Regions from separate parts of the Pseudobutyrivibrio sp. UC1225 genome, predicted to be linked through region 3. Evidence: predicted binding sites of a transcription regulator. Region 3 holds the regulator's gene; each other region holds the start of a gene.
The links. Region 3 encodes Rex, which represses fermentation and respiration genes when NADH is low (regulators of the CRP and FNR family bind a similar motif). Its sites were predicted from a motif close to ATTGTTAANTANTTAACAAT; they were not measured.

Region 1 (5,960 bases), on a different contig from region 3:
TTACAAAATTACACTCATTGTAGAGAGGATGAAAGAAGGATGTTAGAATTTTTTATCAAACATCAATTGGATCTGATGCTGGCTCTAAGCAGTATATGCGGAACAATAGCAATTTTTGTTGTTGTAGCTAGAGCTTTGCCATTAAGCAGAAGAATTGTGCTGCTGTTTCTGGAATTAAGCGCAATGGCTTTGCTTTATTCTGATAGACTTTCATACTTCTACAATGGTGATATATCCCAATTAGGTCTTTTCATGCATCGTCTTTCTATTTTCATGGATTACCTATTTACTGATGTTATTGTATTGGCATTCAATCTATATCTTATTGATTTATATAAGAATGAAGGAAAGATGAAGAAGACTCCGCTACGACTGGATTTTTGCACGATATTTATGATTATTGGAATTATACTTTGTATTTTCTGTGGCTTATCAGGAATATATTATACATTTGATTCAAATAATATTTATAGCAGAGGACCGGGATATATTATAAGTTATATTTTCCCATTCTTCGTGCCTTTGATTCAATTGACTGCAATTATAAAATATAAAAGATATTTAGATTGGATAATTAATCTTTCAAATACTCTTTTTATTGTTGTTCCTTTAATCTGCTCCATTGCTCAATTATTTATAGCGGGAACATCAATGACCAATATAGGAATTATTATTACTTGCATATTTATTTACGTAGTAGCTTTATTTAATCTTAATCGAGAAATGGAGGAGGGCAAGCGTAGCGAGATTGACTTTTTGAAAAAAGAGCAGGAGAGTATGCAACGTCTTTTTGAACAAACATCTTCTGCATTCATGGGGGCTGTAGAGGCAAAGGATGTATTTACATTGGGCCATTCTACTCGTGTTGCAAATTATGCAAAGGCAATAGCAAAAACCTGTGGGAAGAGTGACAAAGAATGTGATGAAATATATTATGCTGCACTGTTACATGATATTGGAAAAGTTGGTCTTCCTGAAAGCATCTTAAACAAAAGAAACAATCTAAATGAAGAAGAATTGAAGATTTATAGAAGAGAAACAATTATTGGTGCGGATATATTGTCTAATATCACAGAATATCCTTTTTTAAAGGATGGTGCTCATTTTCATCATGAAAAATATGATGGAAGCGGATATCCTGAAAATTTAAAAGGAGACGAGATTCCAGAGATAGCCAGAATAATTGCTGTTGCAGATTATTATGACAATCTGACTTCAAGAAAAAGTGACAGGGATGCGTATCCTCAAGTGATTGTTAGAGAAGAATTTTTAAAAAAATCAGGAACAACATTTGATCCACGTTTTGCAGCTATTATGATTAGTCTTATTGACAGCGATAAGGACTATAAGTTGCGTGAAAATGTGGAAGATATAGATAATAAGCCTGATGAATACCTCTCTGTTAATGAATATAGAAGTAATGTTACAAAGGGAATTCTTATTGATGATAAGATTACAAAAATCGGTTTTGAATGGAGCCTTAATAGCGATTCGCCAACGGGATTTTCGGCACCTTCAATTATTGTTTTTGATGCTTACGATGGAAGAATCCATTCTGATGAGAAGAGTATAAGCGCGTTTGGGTATTTAGAATTTGGGGAGATTTGGTTTAATGGGCACTATAATTCCACTAAGGCTAAGAACATGGAAGTTACAATTTCTCAAAAAAGTGGAAGCATTTCGGAGTTTTACGGTGCTGCCTATGAGATGACTGCAGCTAAATGTGGGGATCATCTAAAGATAAGCATATCAAGTGATTCTGAAGTTATAGATGTTATTATGGCTTTACCTGAGAATTCAAAGTACGCTTATATAGGCATCACAGGTGAATATTGTAATATTAGTAACATTAATATAGAACGTACAGAAGAGATATTTACAGATGATCAGTTCACACGAATTGCTCCAGCCAACAATTACATTAACAGACTTGAAGGAGATTTACCTAATCTTCAGATTGATCGTTTCCGATCGGCATCGTCTGTTGGTACTCTTATAACGGATGGATTGAATTGTGAATTCCATACAATGAGCCTTCCAATGGCAAATTTCATTTGGAATTGCCCTTTTATAGTCGTGTACTCTTCAGATGATGGCAAGGTTGATGGGGAAAATTATTTGGAATATGCTCTTATTCAAATGAATGGTGAACTAAAGAGTGATTCAACACTTGCTACCAATGATCCTACAGTTAAAAAAACTAGGGAGTTTAAGAATTGGGATACTTGGAAAGAGAAAAATAAAAAGGGAATGGACTGCCATATTTCGTTTAGGATATCTGGCGACACTCTGGAGATGGCCATTGAAAATTCTGATTTTAAAATCAAGAATAAAACTATGTTTCTTCTTATGCCAGAAAAACTATATTTTTCTATTACAGGTGACCAATGTGCCATTACGGACATTAGAATTTATGAATAGAATGATGAGTTAGGTTCTATGCATAACTCTTAGTCAAATTTTTAACAAAAAGTGCAAAAGAGTACTTTACTAAATAAACAAAAAATGAGAAAATATTCTCGATAGCGTGCTTATGTACATAAGCACGTTCCAAATTATGTCATTAATGTAAGTAGCAATTACATTTTAATGGTCATTATATCGAACGAAGAAAGGAGTTCTACAATGATTTACACAAAAGAAGTAGAAAACATGTGTCCTGTAGCAAAGGGCGCAAAGCATGAACCAGCTCCTATCCCTGAGGAGGGAAAATGGGTACACGCTAAGCAGATTTCTGATATTAGCGGTTTCACACACGGTGTAGGCTGGTGTGCTCCACAGCAGGGTGCCTGCAAATTATCTTTAAATGTTAAGAATGGTGTTATTGAGGAAGCACTTGTTGAGACAATTGGTTGCTCAGGTATGACACATTCAGCTGCTATGGCAGCAGAGATCCTTCAGGGTAAGACAATCCTTGAGGCTCTTAATACAGACCTTGTTTGCGATGCTATCAATACAGCTATGAGAGAGCTTTTCCTTCAGATCGTTTACGGACGTACACAGTCTGCATTCTCTGATGACGGACTTGCAGTTGGTGCTGGTCTTGAGGATCTTGGAAAGGGTCTTCGTTCACAGGTTGGTACAATGTACGCAACAAAGGAAAAGGGTGTTCGTTACCTTGAGATGGCTGAAGGCTATGTAACAGGTATCGCACTTGATGCTGATAACGAAGTTATCGGATACCAGTTTGTTTCTCTTGGAAAGATGACAGACTTCATTAAGAAGGGTGATGATCCTAACACAGCATGGGAGAAGGCAAAGGGCCAGTACGGACGTGTTGACGATGCTGTTAAGATTATCGATCCACGTCAGGAATAATAAAGGAAAGGAGAAACTAAAATGGCTTTATTTGAATCATATGAGAGAAGAATTGATCAGATCAATGCTGTTCTTAATAAGTATGGTATCAGCTCAATCGAAGAAGCTGAGAAGATTACAAAGGACGCTGGTCTTGATGTATACGAGCAGGTAAAGAAGATTCAGCCTATCTGCTTCGAGAACGCTTGCTGGGCTTACACTGTAGGTGCTGCAATCGCTATTAAGAAGAATTGCCGTAAGGCTGCTGATGCAGCTGCTGCAATCGGAGAGGGACTTCAGTCTTTCTGTATTCCAGGTTCTGTTGCTGATCACCGTAAGGTAGGTCTTGGTCATGGTAACCTTGGAAAGATGCTCCTTGAGGAGGAGACAGAGTGCTTCTGCTTCCTCGCAGGTCACGAGTCATTTGCTGCTGCTGAGGGTGCTATCGGTATCGCTGAGAAGGCTAACAAGGTTCGCCAGAAGCCTCTTCGTGTTATCCTTAACGGTCTTGGTAAGGACGCTGCACAGATTATCTCACGTATCAACGGTTTCACATTCGTTGAGACAAAGTACGATTATCATGATGCTAAGCTTAACATCGTTTCTGAGAAGGCATACTCAAATGGTCTTCGTGCAACAGTTAAGTGCTACGGTGCTGACGATGTTCAGGAAGGTGTTGCTATCATGCACCACGAGAACGTAGGTGTTTCTATCACTGGTAACTCTACAAACCCTACACGTTTCCAGCATCCAGTAGCTGGTACATACAAGAAGGAGTGCGTAGATCAGGGTAAGAAGTACTTCTCAGTTGCATCAGGTGGTGGTACAGGACGTACACTTCACCCAGATAACATGGCAGCAGGTCCTGCTTCATACGGTATGACAGATACTCTTGGACGTATGCACTCAGATGCTCAGTTCGCTGGTTCATCTTCAGTTCCTGCACACGTTGAGATGATGGGTCTTATCGGTATGGGTAACAACCCAATGGTTGGTGCTACAGTTGCAGTTGCAGTTTCAGTTGAGGAAGCTGCTACAGCTGGTAAGTTCTAATTATACTTAAATTTTTAAAGAGCTCTCAGGCTTCCTGAGGGCTCTTTTTTATTGCCCTTGTTGACAATTCTGTAACATTTATATGCTAGTGTATTGCTATCAATTGATTTATGCATGTAGGAGGTTTTTCTATGAGCAAAAGGTTTTTTAGTTTTTTTGTTTCTTTATTGTTAATCACAGCTCTTTTCGCAGGATGTGGTTCCAAGGAGGAGACTGCAGCAACAGCCGAAGCTCCTGAGGAAGAGACTGGATTGCCATCGGGTGATGTTTCTCTAAGAGTTTGGGGAGCCGATGAAGATGAAGAGCTGGTTAATCAAATAATTAGTGGCTTCATTAAAGAGTATGGTAGTATGGCAAATTTCAAAATTACCTTTGAGGCTCATAGTGAATCCAGTGCTAAGGATGAAATACTTGGAGATGTGTTAAATGCTCCAGATGTATTCACTTTTGCTGATGATCAGCTCATGGCTTTAGTTGCTTCTGGTGTCCTTAAAAAAGTTGAAAATGACAGTGAGATTTCAGGTAGAAATTTAGCAGCTGCAAGTGACGCTGCTTCCGTAAATGGAACATTATATGCTTACCCATTGACAGCAGATAATGGATATTTCTTATTTTATAATAAAGCGGTTATAAGTGATGAAGCAGTTCAGTCTATGGATAGTCTTATGGCAGCTGCAGGTGCTGCAGGACAAAAGGTATTTATGGAGATGAATTCTGGTTGGTACATGTATGCGTTTTTTGGAAACACAGACATGGAGATTGGTCTTAATGATGACGGAATTTCTACCTACTGCAATTGGAATGCAAAATACACAAATATAACTGGTCGAGATGTTGCAGAGGCTATGGCTGCAATTGGTAGAAATCCAGCATTTACATGTGAGAGTAATGATGGATTTGTAGGTGGGGCAGCTGATGGCACCTTTGCTGCTGGTGTTAGTGGTATTTGGGATGAAAATGGAATAAAGGAAGCTTGGGGTGATAATTATGCTGCATGCAAGCTTCCTACGTATACTGTGGCAGGACAGCAGGTTCAGATGTCCAGCTATGCAGGATATAAGCTTGTAGGCGTTAATTCTTATTCTAAAAATCAGGCTTGGGCAGCGAAATTTGCAGATTGGATGACCAATGAGCAAAATCAGACTTTAAGATTTGAAATGAGAGGACAGGGACCATCTAATACAAATGCTTCAGGCTCAGGTGCTGTTGCAGAATCTAAAGCTATTCAGGCATTACAACAGCAGGCAGAATATTCAAGCTTGCAGAGAGTTGGCGGAACCTATTGGGATCCGGCAGCTAACTTTGGAACGCTTATGAGCCAGGGTAATCCTTCGGGTAAAGATGTTCAGGTTCTTTTAAATGAAATGGTAACAGAAATTACTGGAGAGGAATCTACTGGTGACCTGGTAACAGAAGAAGGTGAAGCTGCTCCAGAAGAAAATAAAGAAGAAGCAACTGAAGATGTTGTAGAAGAAGCTACAGAAGAGACAACAGAAGAAACAACAGAAGAAACAACAGAGGAAATTATAGAAGAAACTACAACAGAAAATTCAGAGGAAAATAAGCAATAGGAGGGCGTCAGGATGAGTAAGAAAACAAGTATTAGATTA
Region 2 (5,960 bases), on a different contig from region 3:
CGTAGAATAAAATCTGTCCAACTCCTCGTGCTCTGGATTAGTAATGACCACTCCCACAGAGATAACATCCTCTATCGAGGTCTTTTTAAATCTGGCACTTAAGTATTCAGCATCAAGAAACGCCTGATTCTTTCCCTTGAAGCCCATAGGTGCTGTCTGACTTGGCCCCTTTTTCTTTGTGGTTTGTTTTTCTGTGTTTGTGCTCACTAAATTACCGCCCTTCTTTGACCCTGCGTTTTGCGCTGTACATCTGTTCATCTGCATGGCCAATAACTTCTTCCAAATCTATTTCTTCATGGAAGACTGTTTCATATATTCCGAGGCTGGCAGAAATTGTATAATCCAACCTCTCGCTTTCATCATTTAATTCCTCTTCTATATCAGAAATAATCTCATCTGTATCACAATCACCAATAACGAAACTAAACATCTCATCACCGCCAAATCTAACGCTGATAGCGCTAGGTGGACAGGCTTCAGTAAGTGCCTTAGCAACGGTGGCAATAGCATGATCGCCCGCACTGTGACCACAGGTGTCGTTGATATTTTTTAGTCCATTCAAATCAGCCATGATAACAGTAAGTGGCTGACCATTATTTATTGGATCTTCTTTCAGTTCCTCGAAATGTCCCTTGAAAGCCATTCTATTATATAGGCCTGTAAGGGCATCATTCTGATACATTCTCCTAATCTTATCGCGGAGATACCTCTGATATTTCATTGAAACGTACCCGCCAATTCCCATGCCAATGCTATTGGTAATGGCTGGCATTTTCGCGTAGTCAATAATATCAAATCGAGGATAGGTATAGCAAATAAATCCTGGAGATTTTCCCATGTATTCAAGTGCATTAAAAACTAAAGGATATCCTTTTTCCAAAATACCATCTAAATGAGGAATGATTGTCTCTGGATTATAAAGCACAATCCTGTCCTCCTCAGAATATGAATCTAAGAAAACGCATTTCTTTCCACTGGCTTTTTCTTCCATGAAGAAATTGTTTTCCAAATCGAAGCAGGACTCCTCAATAACACAACAGGTGTGGGCTGTCATAGGATTCTTCAAATAATGAATGCACTCCTCTATCGACTGACCTCCCATTGTTCGGGATGCAATATTTTGCATAATATGGATATCATCCTGATGATGATAAAATCTATTGTTCAAACCATCCACCACTGACAACAAATCCAGCTTGCATCTAGGACATCCGCAGGATTCGTTTGCAATAAAGGATGGTTCAATCCACTTTTCAATATTTCTTTTGCCATCAAACAGCTGGCGAACCACGTCCATAATGGCTGCTGCAAGTTCCTTGCTGTTGCAGGCTGCAGTAGTGATTCCCGGAACTGACCAAAAAGCCTCCTCGATGCCATCAAAGCCAGTAACAATAATGTCCTGAGGAATCTTGAGACCTACCTCCTGAAAAACATCGCAGACATTTATTGCCATAATGTCATTGGCACATATTACAGCTTCTGGCAGATTTCCAGATCTGACTATGTCCTGCGCAGCGAGTCTGGCTGGCATAGACCAGAAATCACCATAGCTCAGCATGCTATCCTCAAAGGCAATTCCATTCTCTGCAATTACCTTTTTAAAGACTTCTATTCTGGCATTTGAAAACTCGCTTGTGCGTTTACCTGCCATAAAATGAGGTCTGGTAACATGATGTTCTTCTATAACATGACGCACTACCGCCTCAAAGCCCTTCTCATAATCATAGTTAACAAAGGACACTCCATCATAATGTCCATCAATGACTACAGATGGAACCTCATGGATTTCTGCCTTTGCAAGGATGTCCTGAACCAGCTCACGGCATTTTATCTTTTCATCCATGATGACAACAGCATCCGCCTTATCATAAGGAATCAAATCAAAAACAGCCGTCTCTGCCTGATTGTCACCGCTGTTTCCTATTTCAGAATTCAATGCATAAACAAACAGACAACAATCCTTTTCATTAAGTAGTCTGTTGAGTTCTGCAATAAAACTGAATACCTGTGCATCGTAGACACGATAAGCGCATAGAACCACTAATTTCTTGCCGTTAATCATAGTATTTCTCCCAATACAAAATTCACCCCATACGACTGCATCTATTGTACTCTATTTTTATGAATTTTTCGTTATTTATTTTTAAAAAAGTTACTATTCACAGTTATAAAATATTAAAAATATATTCTGTCCAAATTCATTTGGTAAAGAATAATTTTTAATATTTTATAAACTGGAATCAGTGGCTCTACCATATGAATAATGTTAAGTGCTTTAGCACTGAGAAAGAAGTCTGAAAGACTTCCATTATGAATATGGGTAGAGCTACTGTGAATAGTAACTTAATTATCAATAAGTTTCCATCTCTGGGGTCAAAAAATTTCTTTATTTTTGGTTAATTGAACAAAAATTATATCTGCAATGTATTAATTGAGGTACATTGTTATTTTTTTATCAGACATATGTTATAGTATTTCTCAGCTAGCGTGTTAGACGCATCTAACTGTCCAATGATATGCGTAGACACAACCCCAACTAGCGTGAAGCATTTAATGTTTTTGTAGTAGAAAGGAAGAATAATCATGGCAAATCACGATTTCTCACAGTGGGATGGATTCGTAGGTCGCGTTTGGAAAGACAACGTTGATGTACGTGATTTCATCCAGAACAACTACACTCCATATGATGGAGATGAATCTTTCTTAGCAGACCCAACAGAGGCTACTAACACTCTCTGGGGAAAGCTTCAGGAACTTCAGGCAGCTGAACGTGCAAAGGGTGGCGTTCTCGACATGGATACAGATATTGTATCTTCACTTACTTCTCATGGCGCAGGTTACATTTCAGAGGAGACAAAGGAGCTCGAGCAGATTGTTGGTCTTCAGACAGACAAGCCTCTTAAGAGAGCTTTCATGCCATTTGGTGGTATCACTATGGCTGAGCAGTCTTGCAGAATGTATGGTTATGAGCCAAGCGAGAAGCTTCACGAAATTTTTACTAAATATCACAAGACACATAATCAGGGGGTATTCGACATCTACACACCAGAGATGAAGAAAGCCCGTCACAATAAAATTCTTACAGGTCTACCTGATACATACGGACGTGGTCGTATCGTAGGCGATTACAGACGTGTTGCTCTTTATGGTATTGATTACCTTATCGAGAAGAAGAAGGCTGATTTCGATGCAACTGCTCGTCAGGGTATGCGTCGTTACGATTTCCAGCTTCGTGAGGAAATCACAGATCAGATTAATGCTCTTAAGGGCATGAAGGAAATGGCTGCTATTTATGGCATCGATATTTCTAAGCCAGCTGGCACAGCTAAGGAAGCTGTTCAGTGGTTATACTTCGGTTACCTTGCAGCAATCAAGACACAGAACGGCGCTGCTATGTCAGTAGGTCGTGTTTCTACTTTCCTTGATATCTACTTCTCACGTGACCTTGCAAAGGGAATCATCACTGAGTCAGAGGCTCAGGAAATCATCGACCACTTCACAATGAAGTGCCGTATGGTTAAGTTTGCTCGTATCGAGTCTTACAACCAGCTCTTCTCAGGTGACCCAGTTTGGGCTACTCTCGAGGTTGGTGGTATCGGTCTTGATGGACGTCATCAGGTTACAAAGACTTGCTACAGATTCCTTCACACACTTGAAAACATGGGACCTTCACCAGAGCCAAACCTTACTGTTATGTATTCAAGCCGTCTTCCTGAGTCCTTCAAGAAGTACGCTTCAAAGATTTCTGTTACTACATCTTCAATCCAGTACGAGAATGATGATGTAATGCGTGTTACATGGGGCGATGATTACTCAATCTGCTGCTGCGTATCTGCAACAGAGACAGGTAAGGAGCTTCAGTTCTTCGGTGCTCGTGCAAACCTTGCTAAGTGTCTTCTCTACGCTATCAACGGTGGTGTTGATGAGAAGTCTGGCGACCAGGTAGGTCCAGAGTACAAGGCTATCACTTCAGAGTACCTTGATTATGATGATGTTATGCAGAAGTTCGACCAGATGATGGATTGGCTTGCACACCTCTATGTAGGTACACTTAACATGATTCACTACATGCACGACAAGTACTACTATGAGGCTTGCCAGATGGCCCTCATCGATACACATGTACGTCGTTCATTTGCTACAGGTATCGCTGGATTCTCACACTGTGTAGACTCACTTTCAGCTATCAAGTATGCAAAGGTTAAGGCTGTTCGTGATGAGAACGGCGTTACAAAGGACTTTGAGATAGAGGGAGATTTCCCACGTTACGGTAACGATGATGACAGAGCAGACGAAATCGCTATCTGGCTTCTTCGTACATTCATGGGCAAGCTTCGTCACATCCATACATACAGAGATTCAGAGCCTACAACATCAATACTTACAATTACTTCAAACGTAGTTTATGGTAAGGCTACAGGTGCTCTTCCAGATGGACGTCCAGCTGGCGAGCCACTTTCACCAGGTGCTAACCCATCTTACGGTGCTGAGGTTAACGGACTTATCGCTTCCCTCAACTCTGTTGCTAAGCTTCCATACGAAGAGGCACTTGATGGAATTTCTAATACACAGACAATCAACCCAGGTGCCCTTGGTCACACTGAGGAAGAGCGTGTAAACAACCTTGTAAATGTACTTGACGGTTACTTCGATCAGGGTGCACATCACCTTAACGTCAACGTATTTGGCAAGGAGAAGCTCATCGATGCTATGGAGCATCCAGAGAAGCCAGAGTATGCTAACTTCACTATCCGTGTATCTGGATATGCCGTTAAGTTCATCGACTTAACAAAGGAGCAGCAGCTCGACGTAATCTCTCGTACTTGCCACGAGGCACTTTAAAACCTACGCCTTTCGCATAATATATGTCAGCACTATAGACACGCTTTCGCTCTTATTCGCTCGTTACGTTACATAAGGTGCTGCTAAAGCACCACCTAAGTAACGACGGCTCATCAAGGTCTTATAGTTGCTAACATATATTATTGCTTAAGGCTTACTTTTTCTAAATATCTTAGTAGCAAGTACTAAAAATACTGGAGGTACTGAATTGAGCAACGTTATTGGATACGTTAATAAATTGGAATCATTTGGCGCAGTGGATGGTCCTGGGGTACGATACCTGATTTTCTTGAATGGATGTAGGATGAGATGTGCTTTTTGTCATAATCCTGAGACATGGGCTGAGGGTCAGGGGCAGGAATTCACTGCAGATGAGCTATTGAAAAAGGCTTTGCGTTTTAAGCCTTATTGGAAGAATGACGGCGGTATTACTGTAAGTGGTGGCGAGCCTCTTCTCCAGATAGATTTTATGCTTGATTTATTTCGCAAGGCTAAAGCTCAGGGAATCAATACATGTATCGATACAGCTGGCCAGCCTTTCACTCATGATGAACCTTTTTATTCTAAGTGGAAGGAGCTTATGAGCCTTACTGATACAGTTTTACTAGATATTAAAAATATTGACCCTGTAGCTCACAAGGAGCTTACAGGTGTTGATAATGCCAACATCCTTCAGATGGCTCAGGAGATTTCAGAGATGAACATTCCTATCTGGATAAGACATGTGCTTGTGCCAGGTGGTAGCGATAACGATGACTACTTACGTCGCACCAGAGAGTTTATTGATACTCTGAAGACTGTAGAAAAGGTCGAAGTACTTCCATATCACACCTTAGGTGTCCCTAAATATCAGGAGCTTGGAATTCCTTATCGATTAGACGGTATTGAATCTCCAAGTGCTGAGCGTATTGCAAATGCTAAAGAGATTTTAGGCGCAAAATAATTTTTGGGGTTACAAAAATATATTTTCTGTGATACAATCTCTCAGCAATACAAAATGGTTTTATTGGAAACGACACATCCTCCGGATGATAACGAACAACACATTTTTATTATGTTATTCATTATCAGAAGGAGGATTTTTTATGCCTAAAAACAAATTTCAGGATGTAGTATTT
Region 3 (5,960 bases):
GCAGTTCTTACAGCTCGTATCTCAGAGCTTACAGAGCATCTTAAGGCTAACCCAGGTGATCATCATTCACGTCGTGGTATGATGAAGATGGTTGGTAAGAGAAGAAACCTTCTTGCATACCTTAAGAACACAGATATTGAGAGATATCGTTCAATTATTGAGCGTCTTGGCTTAAGAAAGTAATCTATACGAGCGGAGTGTATTCTCCGCTCATTTTTCTATGATTTAGTTTTCGAGCCCAATCCGAAGCCACTGAATTTGTTAGCGAAAGACTTATAATAAGTCAAGGTTCTAGAAGTTCGCTTCATTTTCAGTAGTTTCGGGTTAGAGCTTAATATAATTTAAGTTTATAAGGAGAAAACCATGAAGACATTTACAATGGATTTAGCTGGTAGAACACTTCGTGTAGATATCGGCAGAGTTGCAGCTCAGGCTAATGGAGCAGCATTTATTCAGTATGGTGATACAACAGTTCTTTCAACTGCTACAGCATCTGATAAGCCACGTGATGGCATCGATTTCTTCCCTCTTTCAGTAGAGTTCGAAGAGAAGACATACGCAGTAGGTAAGATTCCAGGTGGATTTAATAAGAGAGAAGGTAAGGCATCTGAGAACGCAGTTCTTACATCTCGTGTTATCGACAGACCTATGCGTCCACTTTTCCCAAAGGATTATCGTAACGACGTTACACTTAACAATATGGTTATGGCTGTTGACCCACAGTGCCGTCCAGAGCTTGTTGCTATGCTTGGTGCTGCTATTTCAACATGTATTTCAGATATCCCATTTGATGGTCCATGTGCTATGACACAGATGGGTATGGTTGATGGTGAGTTAATCGTTAACCCTTCACAGGAGCAGTGGGATAAGGGCGACCTTAAGCTTACAGTTGCTTCTACAAGAGAAAAGGTAATCATGATTGAGGCTGGTGCTAACATCATCCCTGAGGATAAGATGATTGAAGCTATCTACAAGTGCCACGATGTTAACCAGACAATCATCAACTTCATCGATGAGATGGTTAAGGAATGTGGTAAGCCAAAGCACGAGTACACATCATGTGCTATTCCAGAAGAGCTTTTTGCTAAGATGAAAGAAATCGTTCCTCCAACAGAGATGGAGGAAGCTGTATTCACAGATGAGAAGCAGGTTCGTGAGGAGAATATTCGTCAGATTACAGAGCGTCTTGAGGAAGCTTTTGCAGAGAATGAAGAATGGCTTGCAGTTCTTGGTGAGGCTATTTATCAGTACGAGAAGAAGACAGTTCGCAAGATGATTCTTAAGGATCATAAGCGTCCAGATGGACGTCAGCTTGATCAGATTCGTCCACTTGCAGCTGAGGTTGATATTATTCCACGTGTTCACGGTTCATCAATGTTCACACGTGGTCAGACACAGATTTGTGACGTAGTAACACTCGCTCCTCTTTCAGAGGCACAGAAGATTGATGGTCTTGATGCCTTCGTTACAGAGAAGAGATATATGCACCACTACAATTTCCCTGCATACTCAGTAGGTGAAACAAAGCCTTCTAGAGGACCAGGACGTCGTGAGATTGGTCACGGTGCACTTGCAGAGAGAGCACTTCTCCCTGTACTTCCTACACCAGAGGAGTTCCCATATGCAATCCGTGCCGTTTCAGAGACATTTGAGTCAAACGGTTCTACATCAATGGCTTCTACATGTGCATCTTGTATGTCACTTATGGCTGCTGGTGTTCCACTTAAGGCTATGGTAGCTGGTATCTCTTGTGGTCTTGTTACAGGTGATACAGATGACGATTTCGTACTTCTTACAGATATTCAGGGTCTTGAGGACTTCTTCGGAGATATGGACTTCAAGGTTACTGGTACTAAGGAAGGTATCACAGCTATCCAGATGGATATTAAGATTCACGGTCTTACACGTCCAATCGTTGAGGGCGCTATCGCTCGTTGTCGTGAAGCTAGATTCTTCATCATGGACAACTGCATGAGCAAGGCAATCGCTGAGCCACGTCCACAGGTTGGCGAGTACGCTCCAAAGATTATTCAGCTTTCTATCGATCCAGAGAAGATTGGTGATGTTGTTGGACAGCGTGGAAAGACAATCAACGAAATCATTGCAAGATGTGATGTTAAGATTGATATTACAGATGAAGGCAACGTTTCTATCTGCGGTACAGATGCTGCTAAGATGGATGAGGCTAAGAAGATGATTGAAATCATTACTACAGATTTCGAGAAGGATCAGATTCTTACAGGTAAGGTTGTCAGCATTAAAGAATTCGGTGCATTCATCGAGTTTGCTCCAGGCAAGGAAGGAATGGTTCACATTTCTAAGATTGCTAAGGAGAGAATTGATAGAGTAGAAGATGTTCTTACACTTGGCGATACTGTTAAGGTTGTTTGCCTTGGCAAGGACAAGATGGGACGTATTAGCTTCTCTATCAAGGACGTACAGTAAAACTAATTAGCTAGCTATTTTAATGCGCCTGGCTCTTTGTCGGGCGCATTTTTTAAGGAAAAAATCATGTTACTTAATGTTTCACATATTTATAAATCCTTTGGCGAGGATTCAATAATTAAAGATGCTACATTTACAGTAGACGAAGGTTCAAAGGTTGCTATTGTCGGAAACAATGGTACCGGCAAATCAACACTCCTTAAAATTATAATCGGAGAACTTCCAGCAGATGACGGAGAAGTTACTTTAAAAAAAGATGCCACAATGGGCTACTTGGCTCAGTATCAAGAGGATTCCTTCGGAAGCAATATATTAGACACTGTTCTTGGTGCCAGAGAAGACCTTCTTTCAATGGAAAAGCGCCTGACAGAAATGGAACAGCAAATGAGTCAGCTTTCTCATGAAGAGATGGAAGCATTTATGGAGGATTATCATAAGCTTCAGCATCAGTTTGATTTAAAGGGAGGATACACCTTCCGTTCTGAAGCTGTAGGTATTCTTAAAGGTTTAGGCTTTGAGGGTGACGATCTTTCGAAAAGTATGAATGAGCTCTCGGGCGGTCAGAAAACAAGAGTAAGTCTTGGTCGATTGCTGGCATCTTCACCAGATTTACTTCTTCTTGATGAGCCTATAAACCACCTGGATTTAAATTCTATAATGTGGTTGGAAGGATATCTGGCTTCCTATAAAGGTGCTGTTGTAATTGTTGCCCACGATAGATATTTCCTTGATAAAATCGCTGACCATGTAGTTGATTTATCTTACGGCAGAACCAGTGTATATACTGGTAATTACTCATCCTTTGTTGCTCAGAAAGAGCTTGCTCAGATTTCCTACGAAAATGCTTATGAAAAGCAGCAGAAGGAAATAGAACATCAGAAGGCAGTAATTGAAAAGCTTCAGTCATACAATAGAGAAAAATCTATCAAAAGAGCTGAAAGCCGTAAAAAGCTTCTTGATAAAATGGATGTAATGGATGCACCTGATAAGGATTTACCAAAAATGCGTCTTACTCTTGAGATTGAAAAAGAAAGCGGTAAGGATGTTCTTGATTTTTCCCATGTAACCAAATCTTATGACGATAAAAACATCTTTACAGATTTATCTTTTGACGTCCATAAGGGCGATAGAATCGCTATCTTAGGTGATAACGGTACAGGCAAAACTACAATTTTAAAATGTATAAATGGTCTTACTGATTTCGAATCCGGTGAGATTCGTTTTGGTGCAAATGTAACTGTAGGCTACTACGATCAGGAGCAGCAGGGACTTACTGAATCTAATACAATTTTCAGTGAGCTTCACGATGCTTATCCTTTCCTTACAGAAACAAAGGTTAGAAACACTTTAGCAGCCTTTATGTTTACTGAGGATGATGTTTTCAAGCGTATCAGTGATTTATCAGGTGGTGAACGAGGAAGAGTATCTCTTGCAAAGCTTATGCTTTCAAAATCAAACCTTCTGATTCTCGATGAGCCTACCAACCACTTGGATATGGATTCAAAACAGATGCTTGAAGAGGCGCTTAATGAATATGATGGTACTCTTTTATATGTAAGTCACGATAGATATTTTGTAAATAAAACCGCCAATACCATTTTGGAGCTTTCAAATGGTGGACTGACAAAATATCTTGGTAACTATGATGAATACATTGCCAAGAAAGAGCAGTTATATGGCAATTCATCTACATCAAGCGTGTCTCAGGGCTCTGGAACAAATCAGGAAGAAACAGCTGCAAAGCTGGACTTCAAGGAACAGAAGCGTATCGAAGCAGAGAAAAGAAAGCTTCAGAATCGTATTTCAAAGATTGAAGAAGAAATAGAACAGCTTGAAGCTGAGAAAGCCTCTATAGACGAGGAATTTATCAAGCCTGAGAATATGACCAATTCAGCTAAATTAAATGAATTGACTGCTAAACAGAACGAAATAAATGCTAAACTTGATAACCTATACCAACAGTGGGAGGAAATCAGTAGTATATAGCGTATAAATTGTTAATTTGTTGACAAACTTTTTTGCGAACCCTATAATAAAATTAATCTTTTATTAGGAGGCGTTTATTTTGGACAAACAGATTTCGCAGGCAGTAATCAGGAGACTTCCTAGATACTATAGATACTTAGGAGAGCTTCTAGATGATGGTGTTGAACGCATTTCTTCAAATGATTTAAGCAAGCGTATGCACGTTACGGCATCTCAAATAAGACAGGATCTTAACAATTTCGGCGGCTTTGGCCAGCAGGGCTATGGTTACAATGTAGCTTATCTTCATGACGAAATTGGAAATATCCTTGGTGTTAATGAGACTCATAACGTTATAGTTATTGGTGCTGGTAATCTTGGCCAGGCTATTGCAGGATATGTTAAATTTGAACGAGTTGGTTTCAAGATTATCGGTTTATTTGATACAAACCCTGATTTAAAAGGTAAAATGGTTAGGGATTTACCTATCCAGATGCTTGATGAATTACCAGAATTTATTAAGAATAATGATGTTGAAATTGCAGCCCTCACACTTCCAAAGGCAAATGCAAAATCAACAGCTTTAAAGCTGGTTTCACTTGGCGTTCACGCTATTTGGAACTTTGCTCATGTTGATTTGGATGATATTCCAGATGTTGTTATTGAAAATGTTCATCTTTCTGACAGCTTAATGCAGTTATCATATAATATTACCAAGCAAAATAAGTAGGTGATTTTATGGCAGAACATGATTTTCAAAGTGCAATTGCTAAAATCAAGGTTCCAATGCTTATTTTAGATCAAAAATGGCACAGGCTTTTTGCCTTAGGAGGCAAGCCTGATACCGTTAAAGATTTAGAAACAAAAGAAAATGAGCTCCTCAAAAGAGATGCTGAGCTCAAAAAGGAATTAAAGGATTTAAAAAAAGTAAAAGAAAGTCTTATGGCTTCCGTTATGGAAAATATGGAGGGCACCTCTGACTTGGTTTCAAAGAAACTTGACGATGATAAAAGACTTCTTGAAGAATGTAACGAGAGGATTGCTGCTGCCGAAGACGAACAGAAGGATTTACCTGCCCAAACTGATGAGGTAAACAGAGAGCTTATGATGGCAACCATGGATTTTTGTTATGATAAGCTTAGGACTAATTCTTCAGAGGCTGAAGAAATCACAAATTGGATAAAAGATATCCGTGTTCAGCTCAAAAAAAATGTTATTAGAAAGCATAATCGAGAGATAAATAATAAAGAAATATATTCATATATGCATGATGTATTTGGAATGGAAGTTTTAAATCTCTTTGATATGCAAAATGGCGACTTTTATATTGGTATAGCCGATGATAAAATCGATGATGCTGCACCCAAAAAATCGACAGATGCTGAAGTAGCTGATTTATCTAACGTTGATTTAGAAGATGTGGATTTGGAGGCTGTGTCAAAGGAAACAAAAGAATCTAATAACTCTGAAGATGCAACTTCAGATGAATCTGAATAATCTATGAATTTTAAAGACTAAGCTTCATAAAGTTTAGTCTTTTCTTTGTCATT
Region 4 (5,960 bases), 390 kb from region 3:
TTGCTGATACTGATGTTGAAATTTACAACATTGGCGATTCTAAGCGTGCTCGTCGTATCATTGAGGGAACAGAAGAGGGCCGTGATATTATTAAGGTTCTTGAGAAGCATGAGTTTCTTTAAGATATAATCTGATATAATTACAGACAGATTGAAATTATGGGTTTCAATCTGTCTGTTTTTTTGTTAATATTAGTGTTACAATTTAAAGCACTAAAGTGAAGGAGAAGCTGTTATGGACCAATTAAAGATGTTACGTGAACACTTAGGACAGAATGATGAGATAATATTAAATGCGCTTTTAATGAGAAATAGCATTGTTGAAGAGATTATGGCTTATAAGGAAGCTAATGGTCTTCAGATATTACAGCCGGAGCAGGATGAAAAGCGCGAGAATTGGTTAAAGGCCAGTCTTGAAGGAAAGCGTCACGGCAAGGAAGTACAAAATGTTTTTAAGAGTATTGTTGAAAACTCTAAGCGTATTCAGGCAAGACATCTTTTTAATTACAATATTGTACTAATTGGTTTCATGGGAGCAGGTAAGACTACTATATCTGATTACCTCAGCACATGCTTTGCCATGGATGTGGTGGAAATGGATCAGGTTATCTCAGAGAGAGAGGGAATGAGCATCTCTGATATTTTTGAGGTATATGGCGAGGAACATTTTAGAAATGCTGAAACTAATCTTTTGAAGGAGATGCAGACAAAGCATAATGTAGTTATTTCCTGCGGCGGTGGTACTCCAATGCGAGAGTGCAATGTGGTAGAAATGAAGAAGAATGGTCGTGTTGTTCTTCTTACTGCAAAGCCTGAGACAATCCTTGATCGTGTTAAGGACAGTCACGACAGACCACTCATTGAGAATAATAAAAATGTGGAATTTATCGAGGAGCTTATGCTGAAGCGCCGTGAAAAATATATGGCAGCAGCTGATATTATTATTGAGACAGATAATAAGTCAGAGCTGGAAATCTGCGAGGAACTTGTAAATTCACTTTTGAAGTTCGATGCAGACAACAAATAGAATAGGACGATAAAAAAGCCTGAGCTTTTCCTATAGAGGATAAGCTTCAGGCTTTCTGTTTTTGTAAACCATAAATTCTTTGAAGCCGCAGGTATTTAGCATATCAGGAAGCTTTTCAAAATCTGCAGCAACGTGAGCTGGTTCGTGGGCATCAGCGCCAAGGGTTATCATTTTTCCACCAAGCTCATGGTATCGTTTTACGATGGATAATGCAGGATTAGGATTTGCCAGCCCTTTTCTAAGACCGCCAGTATTTATTTCCAGTGATTTATCCATCTTTATTATCTTATTAAGAATCTCATCAACAATTTCAAAGTAAGGCTGGTGGGTATCTTCTTTTACCTTAGGATCCTTTGCATATCTAAAGGCGTAATCTAAATGTGCGACAGTATCAAAGTCTGTAAATGCTGTAATATTCTCTAAAACACATTCGTAGTAGCGGGTGAGAAGCTGCTTCGCATCTCCGGATTCCCAAAAGGTATCAAAATATGGATCCTGCTTATCAATGAGATGAGTACTTCCTATTATAAAGTCGAAAGGAATATCTTTAGCTACCTTATATATGTCAGCTGCAATATGTGGCTGAATCCCAAGCTCAATTCCGGTTAATACTGTGAAGCTATCATTAGATTGTTCTATAGCAAGCCTGTGCTGCGCTTCGTAATAGCTGTAGGGGTCAAGTTCGAAAAAGCCATATTTAGGAGGATAGTCCAAATCCATATGGTCTGTGAAGGTGATACCTCGAAGTTTTTTTGCGCGAGCTGCGTTTATCATATCAATGGGTTCGGCCTTGGAATCCCCTGAAAAATTACTGTGCATGTGATTGTCCCAAAACATAATTCTGCCTCCTTTTGACGCTAATTCTAGCAGATTGAGAAAATTTTAACAATAATTTCATTTTGGGCTTGAATTATAAATTGGTTTTGTTTAAAATGTAGTACATACGGGGTGCATTTTTGTGGCACTTCGAAAAATTAATATTTTAAAAGAATCTTTAGGAGGATTTAAAAATGGCAGTAAGAGTAGCAATTAACGGTTTTGGCCGTATCGGACGTCTTGCATTCCGTCAGATGTTCGGTGCAGAAGGTTACGAAGTAGTAGCAATCAACGACTTAACTAGCCCAAAGATGTTAGCACATCTTTTAAAGTATGATTCATCACAGGGAAAGTACGAGCATGCAGATGAGGTTTCTTGCACAGATGATTCAATCATCGTTTGCGGTAAGGAAATCAAGATTTATGCATTCCCAGATGCAAACAATTGCCCATGGGGTGAGCTTAAGGTAGACGTAGTTCTTGAGTGTTCAGGATTCTACACATCAAAGGAAAAGGCACAGGCTCACATCAATGCTGGTGCTAGAAAGGTTGTTATCTCTGCTCCTGCAGGAAACGATCTTCCTACAATCGTTTACAATACAAACCACACAACACTTAAGGCTGATGATACAATCATTTCAGCAGCTTCATGTACAACAAACTGCTTAGCACCTATGGCTGACGCACTTAACAAGTACGCTCCAATCCAGTCTGGTATCATGGTAACAATCCATGCTTACACAGGTGATCAGATGACACTTGATGGCCCACAGAGAAAGGGTGATCTTCGTCGTTCACGTGCAGCAGCAGTTAACATCGTTCCTAACTCAACAGGTGCTGCAAAGGCTATCGGCCTTGTTATCCCAGAGCTTAACGGAAAGCTCATCGGATCTGCTCAGCGTGTTCCTACACCAACAGGTTCTACAACAATCCTTACAGCAGTAGTAAACAAGAAGGATGTTACTGTTGAGGGTATCAACGCAGCTATGAAGGCAGCAGCTAACGAGTCATTCGGTTACAACGAGGATGAAATCGTTTCTTCAGATATCGTAGGTATGAGATTTGGTTCTCTCTTCGATGCTACACAGACAATGGTTTCTAAGGTTTCTGATGATCAGTACGAGGTACAGGTTGTTTCTTGGTATGATAACGAGAACAGCTACACATCACAGATGGTTCGTACAATCAAGTACTTCTCAGAGCTTGCTTAATTCGTTTATCGAAATTAACGACTTTATTAGGGGTCCGGTCCACATGGACCGGACCCCTTTTTTATTAAGGAGGAATAATAAAAATGGCATTAAACAAAAAGACAGTTGATGATATCAACGTAAAGGGTCGCCGTGTTCTCGTTCGTTGTGATTTTAATGTACCACTTAAGGCTGGCGAGATTACAGATGATACACGTATCAAGGCAGCTCTTCCTACAATCAACAAGCTTATTGCTGATGGTGGAAAGGTTATCCTTTGCTCACACCTTGGTAAGGTAAAGAATGGTCCTAACGAGGGCGAGTCACTTGCTCCAGTTGCTAAGCGTCTTTCAGAGAAGCTTGGTAAGGAAGTTGTTTTCGTTTCTGATTACAACGTAACAGGCGAGGCTGCTACAAAGGCAGTTGAGGCTATGAAGGAAGGAGATGTAGTTCTTCTTCAGAATACTCGTTTCCGTGGCGAGGAAGAGACAAAGAACGGTGAGGCATTCTCTAAGGAGCTCGCTGATCTTGCTGATGATTATGTATGCGATGCTTTCGGTTCATCACACAGAGCACACGCTTCTGTAGCTGGTGTTACAAAGTTCATCACAGCTAAGGGTGGTTCTAACGTAGTTGGATACCTTATGCAGAAGGAAATCGACTTCCTTGGCAACGCTGTTGAGAATCCTGTACGTCCATTCGTAGCTATCCTTGGTGGTGCTAAGGTAGCTGATAAGCTTAACGTTATCAACAACCTTCTTGAGAAGTGTGACACACTTATCATTGGTGGTGGTATGTCTTACACATTCCAGAAGGCTATGGGATATGAAATCGGTACATCACTTTGTGATGATACAAAGCTTGACTACTGCAAGGAGATGCTTGAGAAGGCTAAGAGCATGGGTAAGGAGATTCTTCTTCCTACAGATGCTGTTACAATTGCAGAGTTCCCAGATCCAATCGATGCTCCAGTTGAGACTGTAGTATATGATTCAGACAAGATGCCTGCTGACAGAATGGGTTGCGATATCGGACCTAAGACAGTAGAGCTTTTCTCTAACAAGGTTAAGACAGCTAAGACAGTTCTTTGGAACGGACCAATGGGTCTTTTCGAGAACCCAGCACTTGCTGTAGGTACAGAGTCTGTAGCTAAGGCTCTTGCTGAGACAGACGCTACAACAATCATCGGTGGTGGTGATTCAGCAGCAGCTGTTAACCAGATGGGATTTGCTGACAAGATGAGCCACATCTCTACAGGTGGTGGTGCTTCACTTGAGTTCCTTGAGGGTAAGGAGCTTCCAGGCGTTTACGCAGCAGATGATAAATAAGAAAAGAGGAAAATAAAAATGGCAAGAAGAAGAATTATTGCCGGCAACTGGAAGATGAACATGACACCTTCTGAGGCTGTAAAGCTTGTTGCTGAGCTTAAGGATTTAGTAAAGAACGATGATGTAGACGTAGTTTACTGCGTACCTGCAATCGACATCGTTCCTGTAGTAGAGGCTGTTAAGGGTACAAACGTAAACGTTGGTGCTGAGAACTTCTACATCGAGGATAAGGGTGCTTTCACAGGCGAGATTTCAGCTCCTATGCTTGTTGACGCTGGTGTTAAGTACGTTATCATGGGACACTCTGAGAGAAGAGATATCTTTGGTGAGGATGATATCCTTATCAACGCTAAGGTTAAGAAGGCATTCGCTGCTGGTCTTACACCAATCCTTTGCTGTGGTGAGTCTCTTGCTCTTCGCAAGGCTGGCACATACAAGGAGTGGATCGAGCGTCAGAACACTTGGGACCTTTCAGGTGTTACAGCTGATCAGGTTAAGAATCTTGTTATCGCTTATGAGCCAATCTGGGCTATCGGTACAGGTGAGACAGCTACAGCTGATCAGGCTGAAGAAGTTTGTGGATTCATCCGTGAGCTTATTGCTAAGCTTTATGATGGTGCTACAGCAGAGGCTGTTCGTATTCAGTACGGCGGTTCTATGAACGCTGGTAACGCTGCTGAGCTTCTTAGCAAGCCAAACATCGATGGTGGTCTTATCGGTGGTGCTTCACTTAAGCCAGACTTCGGAAAAATCGTTAATGCTTAAAATTTAATGAGTTTTATCAATGACTTTGTTAAAATTGTCAATTATAAGTAAGAAAAACTCCTAAAGTTTTACATGCGCACCAGTCATCTGGTGCGCTATTTTTATTTTATTTGCCATATTTTTATGATATAATTTGCGCTGATGGACGTTTAGTGCCAGAAGGAGTTATTTTATGAGACGATTATCTCGTTTATTTCTTATATCAGGATTTTGTTTTTTAGCATTCACAGCTTGTGGCAAGGATGATGCCGAACAGACAGAAGAGGCAGTTGATACCACAGAGCAGGTTGCTTTTGATGATGTAGAGGTTGAGGACTATACAGTCCTTTCATATAGTGAGCTTGAAGTACTTGCTTATCAGGGCGATACAGAGGCTCAGGTTATGCTTGGAAGAATGCTTGAGTATGGTACAGAGGATGTTAAGCAGAATTTTGCAGAAGCTATCTCATGGTACCAGATGGCATCTGATTCAGGCAGCGTAGAAGGAACAGATGCACTTGGTTATTTCTATCTTACAGGTGCAGGTGTTGAACAGAATCTGGACAAAGCAGAAGAGCTTTTTAAATCAGCTATTGATGCAGGTTCAGTTAATGCAAAGGTTGGTCTTGCCCGTGTATTACTTAAAAAGGGAGACTATGAAGCTGCAGAAACTGAGCTTGAAGAAGATACCACAGAGCATGCTACAGCAAATGAAAAGAAGTCGACTAAGAAGGATTCTGAGGATGATACTGATGAAAATGAGCTTTCACAGATCGTAGATTTACTTATCGTTGCTCAGCAGGCAGGAGATTTAGATGGTGGCTATTATCTTGGCTACATCTATGAGAAGGGTATC

Region 1: BMZ41_RS09025 (iron-sulfur cluster assembly scaffold protein) is a predicted target of Rex. The motif match lies at 2,451-2,470, and genes of this name have one in related genera.
Region 2: pflB (formate C-acetyltransferase) is a predicted target of Rex. The motif match lies at 2,441-2,460, and genes of this name have one in related genera.
Region 4: gap (type I glyceraldehyde-3-phosphate dehydrogenase) is a predicted target of Rex. The motif match lies at 1,897-1,916, and genes of this name have one in related genera.

The regions. Positions count from the first base shown of each region.
Region 1 is NZ_FOVQ01000006.1:2,336-8,295, reverse strand. It holds gene BMZ41_RS09035 (ATP-binding protein) at 1-23, shown strand, start outside; gene BMZ41_RS09030 (HD-GYP domain-containing protein) at 40-2,421, shown strand; gene BMZ41_RS09025 (iron-sulfur cluster assembly scaffold protein) at 2,626-3,318, shown strand; gene BMZ41_RS09020 (GGGtGRT protein) at 3,340-4,350, shown strand; gene BMZ41_RS09015 (extracellular solute-binding protein) at 4,482-5,921, shown strand; gene BMZ41_RS09010 (methyl-accepting chemotaxis protein) at 5,934-5,960, shown strand, end outside.
Region 2 is NZ_FOVQ01000002.1:7,094-13,053, reverse strand. It holds gene BMZ41_RS02995 (exonuclease domain-containing protein) at 1-207, opposite strand, end outside; gene BMZ41_RS02990 (GGDEF domain-containing protein) at 212-2,062, opposite strand; gene pflB (formate C-acetyltransferase) at 2,584-4,842, shown strand; gene pflA (pyruvate formate-lyase-activating protein) at 5,051-5,785, shown strand; gene BMZ41_RS02975 (DUF2798 domain-containing protein) at 5,928-5,960, shown strand, end outside.
Region 3 is NZ_FOVQ01000001.1:215,753-221,712, reverse strand. It holds gene rpsO (30S ribosomal protein S15) at 1-183, shown strand, start outside; gene BMZ41_RS01090 (polyribonucleotide nucleotidyltransferase) at 364-2,445, shown strand; gene abc-f (ribosomal protection-like ABC-F family protein) at 2,512-4,431, shown strand; gene BMZ41_RS01080 (redox-sensing transcriptional repressor Rex) at 4,508-5,140, shown strand; gene BMZ41_RS01075 (hypothetical protein) at 5,149-5,907, shown strand.
Region 4 is NZ_FOVQ01000001.1:608,144-614,103, reverse strand. It holds gene BMZ41_RS02830 (oxidoreductase) at 1-122, shown strand, start outside; gene BMZ41_RS02825 (shikimate kinase) at 235-1,026, shown strand; gene BMZ41_RS02820 (histidinol-phosphatase HisJ family protein) at 1,057-1,863, opposite strand; gene gap (type I glyceraldehyde-3-phosphate dehydrogenase) at 2,037-3,053, shown strand; gene BMZ41_RS02810 (phosphoglycerate kinase) at 3,137-4,360, shown strand; gene tpiA (triose-phosphate isomerase) at 4,379-5,125, shown strand; gene BMZ41_RS02800 (tetratricopeptide repeat protein) at 5,298-5,960, shown strand, end outside.